One region of the Kitasatospora sp. NPDC054795 genome, then DNA from elsewhere that is predicted to be linked to it. Evidence: riboswitches for the same ligand, from Rfam matches in the RefSeq annotation. Region 1 holds a riboswitch; the other holds the start of a gene.
What was found. Region 1 has a riboswitch for thiamine pyrophosphate ahead of thiO (glycine oxidase ThiO). Riboswitches for the same ligand answer to the same signal wherever they lie in the genome.
Positions count from the first base shown of each region.

Region 1 (5,262 bases):
CGGAGCCCTGGGTGGTGGCGTCGACCCGGCGCATGGCGACGGTGGTCAGCTCGGTGCCGGAGGCGAGCAGCGCGCGCTCCAGGACCTCCAGGCTGGGGGCACCCCCGGTGCCCATGATCAGCCGGGAGGAGAAGGCCGTCCCGGCGATGGTCAGAAGGTCGTCGGCCATGGTTCAGCCTCCCTGCACGGCGGTGAGGATCTCGATCCGGTCGCCGCCGGCCAGCGCCGTCCCGGGCCACGAACCGCGGGGCACCACGGCCTCGTTGAGCGCGGCGGCGACACCGGTGTTGGCGGCGCTGACGGCGGCCACCACCTCGGCGAGGGTGGTCGTGGCGGACACCCGGCGGGGCTCGCCGTTGACGGTCAGGGCGATCTCGTTCGGGGTGATCTCGTTCGGGGCGATCTCGGTCATGCGGAGGCCTTCGCAGCGGGGGGTTCGGGGGAGAAGCGCAGGGGCGTGAACGGCCTTGCCGTTTCGGGGACCTCACCGGTGGCCAGGTACTCGGAGACCAGGTCGGCGGTCACCGGGGTGAGCAGCACGCCGTTGCGGTAGTGGCCGGTGGCGGCGACCAGCCCGGGCAGTGACGTCGGGCCGAGCAGCGGGGCGTTGTCCGGCGATCCGGGGCGCAGCCCGGCGGAGGTCTCCAGCAGCGGGAGTTCGGTGATTCCCGGGACCAACTCGTGGGCGTCGCGCAGGAGTTCGTACACCCCGCCGGCGGTGACGGTGGTGTCGTAGCCCTGCTCCTCGGTGGTCGCGCCGACCACCAGCTCGCCGTTCTCCCGGGGCACCAGGTACAGGTGCCGGCCGCGGACGACGGCGCGGACGTTGCGGGACAGGAACGGGCGGTAGGCGTCCGGGACGTGCAGCCGCAGCACCTGCCCCTTCACCGGGCGGATCGCGGGCAGCACACCGTCGGGCAGGCCGGGCAGCCGGTGGCTGTGCGGGCCGGCGGCGAGGACGACCTGCCCGGCGCCCACCCGTTCCCCGGTCGAGAGCCGGGCACCGGTCGCGCGGCCGTCCTCGACCAGCAGCTCGACGGCCTCGGCGCGGTGCAGCAGGACGTTCGCGTTCTCGCAGGCGGCGGCCAGGGCGGTGAGCAGGCGCCGGGGGTCCACCTGGTGGTCGTCCGCGACGTGCAGGCCGCCGCGCACGCCGGGGGCGAGCATCGGCTCCAGCCTGCGGGCCTCCCGGCCGGTCAGCCAGGTCGAGTCCAGACCGAGCCGCTGGTGGAAGGCGTGCAGCTCGCGCAGTTCCTCGCGGTCGTCGGAGTCCAGCGCCACGGCGACGGTGCCGCAGCGGCGGTAGCCGGTGTCCCGGCCGCCGCTCGCCTCGGAGAGCTCGGCGGCGAAGGCCGCGTACCGCTCGTTCGAGGCCATCCCGAGGCGGAGCAGCGGCTCCTCGCCGTACTGCAGCTCGGTGACCGGGGCGAGCATCCCGGCCGCGACCCCGGCGGCCCCGCCGCCGGGGGAGGGGTCGACCACGATCACGTTCCGCAGCCCGCGCTGCGCGGCGCGCCAGGCGACGGCGAGGCCGATGACGCCCCCGCCGATCACCAGCACGTCGGCGTGGGCGCCTGATGGCAAGCGTGACAAAGCTGCTCTTCTCCCTTCGCCGGTATGACCCGGATCAGGTTCGGACGGTCGCAGGCCGTGCCAGCCCGCCTCTCAGCCCGGTGCGCCGGGCTCCCGTGTGGTGCCCCCACCTTAACGCCGGGGGTCGGCCCGGCCGAAGGCCCGTACAGCGGGCGGACGGCCCGCAGGCCGCCGCGTCGCGCTGAGTACAGTGACGGGCGTGGCAGAGCTGAGCGGAACGGATCAGGTGGTCGTCGTCGGAGCCGGGCTGGCCGGGGCGCAGTGCGCCCTCAAACTGCGGCAGGGCGGCCGGCAGGGGCCGATCGTGCTGGTCGGCGAGGAGCCGCACGCGCCGTACGACCGGCCGCCGCTCTCCAAGGACGTGCTGCTCGGCAAGGCCGACTCCACCGCCCTGGACATCGACTACGGGCAGCTCGGCATCGAGCTGCTCACCGGCCGCCGGGCCACCGGCCTGACCCCCGGCGTGCTGCACACCGACGGCGGCGACCTCCCGTACGGCTCGCTGGTGATCGCCACCGGCGCCGTCCCGCGGGCCCTGCCCGGCGCCGAGCGCGCGCACCTGCTGCACACCCTGGACGACGCCCTGGCGCTGCGCGCGCTGCTGCGCCCCGGGCTGCGGCTGGTGCTGGTCGGCGCGGGCTGGATCGGCGCCGAGGTGTCCACCGCGGCCCGCGCGGCGGGCTGCGAGGTGACCGTGGTCGAGGCCGGCCCGGCGCCGCTGCCCGGCGCGCTGCCGACCGAGGTCGGCTCGGCGATGGCCGCCTGGTACGCCGGGGCCGGGGTCGACCTGCGCTGCGGGGTCGGCGTGGCCGCCGTCGAGCCCGGCGCGGTGCTGCTGGCGGACGGCTCGCACCTGCCCGCCGACGAGGTGGTGGTCGGCATCGGGGCCCGCCCCGCGACCGGCTGGCTGGCCGGCTCCGGGGTCGAGCTGGACGCGGCCGGCGCCGTCGTGGTGGACGGGCGGCTGCGCACCTCGGTGCCCGGCGTGTTCGCGGCCGGCGACTGCGTCAGCTACCCCTCGGCCCGGGCCGGTGCCCGGCTGGCCGTCCAGCACTGGGACCACGCCCTGCAGTCCGGCGAGGCGGTGGCCGCAGCCGTCCTGGGCGCGGACGCGCCGGCCTACGACCCGGTGCCGTACTTCTGGTCCGAGCAGTTCGGCCGGATGGTCCAGTACGCCGGCCGGCACGCCGGGGGCGACGAGCTGCTGTGGCGCGGCTCCCCGCGGGACGGCGACTGGTCGGTGCTCTGGCTGCGCGACGGCGTGCCGAGCGCGCTGCTGGCCGTGGACCGGCCGCGCGACCTCACCCAGGGGCGGAGGCTGATCGAACGCGGTACGGCCCTCGATCCGGCCCGCGCGGGCGACCCGGAGGTGCCACTGAAGTCGGCCGTCGCGGGGTAGTGCCTGGTGCGCGGTGGGCCGCGGAGGTGGCAGTCTGGTGGCGTGAGTGAGATCGAAAGCAAGATTGAAGCCCTGGTCACCGACTGGATGTACCTGCCCGACATCTCGGAGCAGTGGGGGGTCCGGGTCACCGAGGTACGTGACCTGGTCAAGAACGGCGGCCTGATCGCCGTCCGGCGCGGGCCGAACAAGTCGCTGCAGGTCCCGGCGGCGTTCATCGACGGCCCGGGCCTGGTCAAGCACCTGTCCGGCACCCTGACCGTCCTGCGGGACTGCGGGTACAACGACGTGGAGATCCTGGAGTGGCTCTTCACCGAGGACCCGTCGCTGCCCGGCAGCCCGATCCAGGCGCTGCGGGAGAACCGCGGCACCGAGGTGAAGCGCCGCGCCCAGGCGATGCTGATCTGATGGCGGCGGACACGCTGCGTACCCGGCTGGCCGACGCCCGGCTCTACCTGTGCACCGACGCCCGCCGGGAGCAGGGCGACCTCGCCGAGTTCCTAGACGCGGCGCTGGCGGGCGGGGTGGACGTCGTCCAGCTGCGGGACAAGGGCCTGGAGGCCAAGCAGGAGCTGGAGGCCCTGGAGGTCTTCGCCGACGCCTGCCGCCGGCACGGCAAGCTGCTGGCCGTCAACGACCGCGCCGATGTCGCCCACGCGGCCCGGCCGGACGTGCTGCACCTCGGCCAGGACGACCTGCCGGTGCAGGCCGCCCGGGCGATCCTCGGCGAGGACGTGCTGATCGGCCGTTCCTGCCACGCCGAGTCCGAGGTGGACGCGGCGATCGCCGAACCCGGTACGGACTACTTCTGCACCGGCCCGGTCTGGCCGACCCCGACCAAGCCGGGCCGCCCGGCCCCGGGCCTCGGCCTGGTCTCGTACGCGGCGAAGCAGGACACCGACCGGCCGTGGTTCGCGATCGGCGGGATCGACCTCGGCAATCTGGACGAGGTGCTGGCCGCCGGTGCCCGCAGGATCGTCGTGGTGCGGGCCGTCACCGCCGCGGCGGATCCGCGGGCGGCCGCCGCCGAGCTGTCCCGCCGGGTGCGCGCCGCGCTCTGACCGGCCCGGGCCAGCGGGATCCGGGGCCCGCAGGCGCCCAGGCCCCGGGGCCGTCGCCGTCCGTCAGTACTTGCGGACGGTGGCGGCCTCGGCCAGGGCCAGCAGCACCGTACGGGCCCGGTCGTCGGCGAGCGGAGCGGCCTCCAGCGCGGCCAGCGACTGCCGCATCAGCTCCTCGATCCGGTGCTCCACCAGCTCGGGCGCGCCGCTGCGGGCGACCAGCGCGCGCAGCTCGGCGACCTCCGGGGCCGCCAGGTCCGGGGCGCCGAGCCGCTCGTCCAGGTGCCGGGCGTCGGCGGCCGGCAGGCCCCGCATCGCGTGCGCGACCAGCAGGGTGCGCTTGCCCTCGCGCAGGTCGTCCCCGGCCGGCTTGCCGGTGACGGCCGGGTCCCCGAAGACACCGAGCAGGTCGTCGCGCAGCTGGAAGGCCTCGCCCAGCGGCAGCCCGAACGCCCCGTACGCCTCGACCAGTTCCGGCCCGGCACCGGCCAGCAGCGCACCCACCTGCAGCGGCCGTTCGATGGTGTACTTCGCGGACTTGTAGTGCAGCACCGTCCGCGCCCGGTCCAGCGCGCCCTCGTCGGTCGAGTCGCCGGCCACCGGCTCCAGGACGTCCAGGTACTGGCCGAGCATGACCTCGGTGCGCATCAGGTCGAACACCGGCTTGGCGGCGAGGACGGCGGCCGGCTCCAGGCCGGAGCGCAGGAACAGCTCGTCGCACCAGATCAGCAGCAGGTCGCCGAGCAGCACCGCGGCCGAGGTGCCGTACTGCTCGCGGTCGCCGCGCCAGCCGCTGTCCCGGTGCAGCGCCTCGAAGCGGCGGTGGACCGAGGGCAGGCCGCGGCGGGTGTCGCTGCGGTCCATCAGGTCGTCGTGCACCAGGGCGCTCGCCTGGAGCAGCTCCAGGGCGGCGGCCGCGTTGGCGATCGCCTCACCGGTGGCGCCCCCGGCCGGGCCGCCGGCACCGCGCCAGCCCCAGTAGCAGAAGGCCGGGCGCAGGCGCTTGCCGCCGTCCAGCAGGAAGTCGCGCAGCGCGTCGGCGGCGGGGGCCAGCCGGGGCGAGATCTTGTCGAGCAGCACGGACTGGCCGTCCATGAACGCGGCGAGCGCCGCGTTGACGCGGGTGCGGACGTCCTCCACGTCAATGGGGTTGGCCGCACTGGGGTTGGCCGGCCGGGTGCTGGACGAGGTCACGATGGGGCTCCGCTG
Region 1 is NZ_JBSHAP010000156.1:7,385-12,646, reverse strand. Features, by position in the region: gene ACWGJO_RS36320 (thiazole synthase) at 1-169, opposite strand, end outside; gene thiS (sulfur carrier protein ThiS) at 173-412, opposite strand; gene thiO (glycine oxidase ThiO) at 409-1,584, opposite strand; TPP riboswitch at 1,588-1,700, opposite strand; gene ACWGJO_RS36305 (NAD(P)/FAD-dependent oxidoreductase) at 1,784-2,992, shown strand; gene ACWGJO_RS36300 (Rv2175c family DNA-binding protein) at 3,035-3,400, shown strand; gene thiE (thiamine phosphate synthase) at 3,400-4,053, shown strand; gene ACWGJO_RS36290 (polyprenyl synthetase family protein) at 4,117-5,247, opposite strand.

Region 2 (3,675 bases), on a different contig from region 1:
CTCCTGCGGGGTGAAGTGCAGCGACTCCTGGGCCGAGGTCCAGAAGTCCGTCCACCAGCCGGCCACCTTGGTCGGCGCGATGAACTGGTAGACCGCGAAGCCCAGGGCCCACGGCAGCAGCATCGGCCAGCGGGACGGCGCGTCGGCGGAGAGGTCCCAGCCGCGCCGCCCGGCACCGAGGAAGTAGTCCACCACGAGCACCGCCAGCAGCGGCACGAACACCGAGCCGATCAGACCGAGGAAGCCGTAGTAGGTGTCGGTGAACTCGTCGATCCGCAGCGCCAGCACGGTGATCAGCACGCCGATCGCGCCGGAGAGCACCCGGCGGTCCACCTTCGGCAGCAGGTTCTGCACCGACATCGCCGTCGAGTACACGTTGGCGAAGGACTGGTCCGTCTCGCGCAGCACCAGCACCAGCAGGAACAGCCAGCCGGCCCAGACCCCGAGGAAGGAGTCGAAGATCCGGTTCGGATCGCCGTCCGACTGCAGCAGCGCCATCAGGCCGAGCACGTAGCACCAGACCTGGGCGATCGTGTAGCCGGAGAAGCTGCCCCAGAACGCCGAGCGCGGGGTGCGCGAGTGCCGGGTGTAGTCGGCGGCCAGCGGGACGAAGGAGACCGACACCGCGATCATCGCGTCGGTGGCGCCCAGGAAGCCGTGCCAGTTGCCCGCCCCCGGGTCCGGCACGCCCTGGCGGCCCAGCTGGACGGTGAAGTACACCATCGCCACCGCGACCGCCCCGGCCACGAAGCGGCGCAGCACCGCGATCGAGCCCAGCGGCCAGATGGTCAGCGCCGTGGTCAGCGCGCCCGCGAGCAGGACGAACAGCCAGCGGTAGCCGGTGGTGTGCGCGACGGTCTGCGCGCCCGCCGAGATGGTCAGCAGCTCGAACACGCCCCAGCCGATGCACTGCACGATGTTCAGCACCGTCGGCAGGTACGACAGCCGGGTGCCGAACAGCCCGCGCAGGTTCGCCATCGCGGGGGCGCCGGTGCGGGCGCCGATCAGCGAGGCCACGCCGAGCATCGCGGTGCCGACCGCCGTACCGACCGTGATCGCGGTCACCGCGGCGGCCAGCGACAGCTCGCTGCCGGGGGCGCCGAGCACGGTGGCGGCGGTGGAGAAGCCGATCAGGCTGACGCCCAGGTTCATCCAGAGCGCGAAGTGGTCCCGGAAGCGCAGCGTGCGCGGCGGCTCGGTGTCCAGCACCAGGGGCGCTTCGACGTGCTCGGGGCGCTCCAGGACGGCGGTCGCGCCCCCGGCGGAGGCGTCCGCGCCGGGGGCGGGAACGTTCGCGCCCGAAGAAGAGGATGGCGAAGCAGGCGGCATGGCCGATACTCCCTACGCCGGCATTACCCGGACAGGTTCCGGCGGTCAGCGCCCCCTCGACCGGCCGTCACTCGTGTGGCGTACGGTCGACATGCGCACTCTCAGCCTGGTGGGTCCAAGCTCCCGCGTGTCAGTTTGGAGCGACAGGCTAACCGGCACGGGGGCGATCGCCCAAGGCCGAGGGTGTGCGGTCCGCATCGCGGGACGCCCGGCGGGGGAGGGGAGCCTCGGCCGTCGGTGCCGGCGTCGGTGCCGGCGTCGGTGTCGGGTGTCGGGTGTCGGGTGTCGGCGTCTGCGTCGGCTAAGGATTCTTATGAGTTCTTCAGAGGGGTCCTTACGGCAATCGAATCGACAGTGCGAAAAACTATGGTCCTTGGTTCTGCCAGCTATGGAGGTCGTCCGTGAGCACCGAGCGCGAGGTTGGGCCCACCGGGCCGCAGGGGGAGCAGCCCGCCGGGCCGGGGGCGGCCGAGTCCGCTTCCGAAGGCCCCGCTCAGGGTGGGCACCAGCCGACGATGGCCTTCCGGCGGGTGCCCGAGCCGGAGTCGGGCGCCGTCGAGGCCGCCCCCGTCGAGGCGGCGCCGCCCGTCGACGCCGTCGCGGCCGAGGGTGTCCCGGCCGAGGGCGGGCACAAGCCCACCGTCGCCTTCACCAAGGTGTCCGCACCGGAGGCCCCCGCGGCCCTTGCGGCGCCCGTCGCCGAGCAGCCGGCCGTCGACCCGGCCACCGGCTACATCGACGCGCCGCCGCCGGTCCTGCCGCCCGCCCCGCAGGCTCCGGTGGCCCCGCTCGCCGCGCCCGCCCCGGGCGCGGCCCCCGCCGCCCCGGCGCTGCCGCCGACGGCCGACAACCCGTACGCCACCCCGACCCACGGCGTTCCGGCGGCCGGCCCGCACGAGAGCTACGGCGCCGCTCCGGCCGTGCCCGCCGCCCCCGCCGCTCACGAGGGCTACGGCGCCGCTCCGGTCGCGCCCGCCGCCCCCGCCGCGCACGGCCACCACCCCTTCGGGGCCGGTCAGCCGCTCGGCGGCTGGGGCCCCACCCACGACTCCACCTCCGGCGGCGCGGGCTACCCCGGCGGCCCGGCGGGCCCGCTCGGCTACCCGGCGGACTACCCCGGCGGTCCGGTCGGCCCCGGCGGCCCGCGCAAGAAGCGCGGCGGCCTGGTCGCCCTGATCGCGGCCGTCGCGCTGGTCGCCGGTGTGGCCGGCGGCGTGCTCGGTGTGACCGTCACCGACAACGCCGACCGCGGCAGCTCCGCGAACGACCACCGCAGCACCACCGTGCAGGCCAGCGACACCCAGAAGAACGAGCCCGCCCCTGGCTCGATCGCCGCCATCGCGCAGAAGGCGCTGCCCAGCGTCGTCACCATCAAGGCGCAGGGCAACGGCGAGTCGGGCACCGGCACCGGCTTCGTCTTCGACACCGAGGGCCACATCCTCACCAACAACCACGTGGTCGCGCCGACCCTCAACGGCGGCAAACTGACCGTCAAGTTCGCCGACGGCAGCTCCTACAGCGCCTCCGTGCTGGGCCACGCCGAGGGCTACGACGTCGCCGTGGTCAAGATCGACAACCCGCCGAAGAGCAAGCTGACCCCGCTGCCGCTGGCCGACTCCGACAAGGTCAACGTCGGTGACGCCACCGTCGCGATCGGTGCGCCGTACGGCCTGGAGTCCACCGTCACCAGCGGCATCATCAGCGCCAAGGACCGCCCGGTGGCCTCCGGCGACGACACCGGCTCGCAGGCCTCGTACATGAACGCCCTGCAGACCGACGCCTCGATCAACCCCGGCAACTCCGGCGGCCCGCTGCTCGACTCCGGCGGCGCGGTGATCGGCATCAACTCGGCGATCCAGTCCAACGCCTCCGCCAACGGCCGGGCCGGCAGCATCGGCCTGGGCTTCGCCATCCCGATCAACCAGGCCAAGTGGGTCGCGGACACCCTGATCAAGACCGGCAAGCCGGTCTACGCCAAGCTCGACGTGCTGCGCAACGACGACTACAAGGGCGACGGCGCGCAGATCCAGACCAAGGACATCCAGGGCCAGCCAGCCGTCACCCCCGGCGGCGCGGCCGACAAGGCCGGCCTCAAGCCTGGCGACGTCATCACCAAGCTCGGCGGCGTGCCGATCGACAACGGCCCGGCCCTGGTCAGCCGGATCTGGACGCACAAGCCCGGCGAGACCGTCGACGTCGAGTACACCCGCAACGGCCAGACCCTCAACACCAAGGTCACCCTCGGTCAGCGCGAGGGCGACCAGCCGTGACCCCCGCCCGCACCGAAACGTGTGCGCCGAACCCCGCCGGACCCGTTAGGCTGACCTCCGCCTGGAGAGCTGCCCG
Region 2 is NZ_JBSHAP010000015.1:99,632-103,306, reverse strand. Features, by position in the region: gene ACWGJO_RS08210 (purine-cytosine permease family protein) at 1-1,329, opposite strand, end outside; TPP riboswitch at 1,322-1,466, opposite strand; gene ACWGJO_RS08205 (S1C family serine protease) at 1,731-3,599, shown strand; tRNA gene ACWGJO_RS08200 (tRNA-Ser) at 3,663-3,675, shown strand, end outside.
Region 2: another riboswitch for thiamine pyrophosphate. It lies ahead of ACWGJO_RS08210 (purine-cytosine permease family protein); the one in region 1 lies ahead of thiO (glycine oxidase ThiO).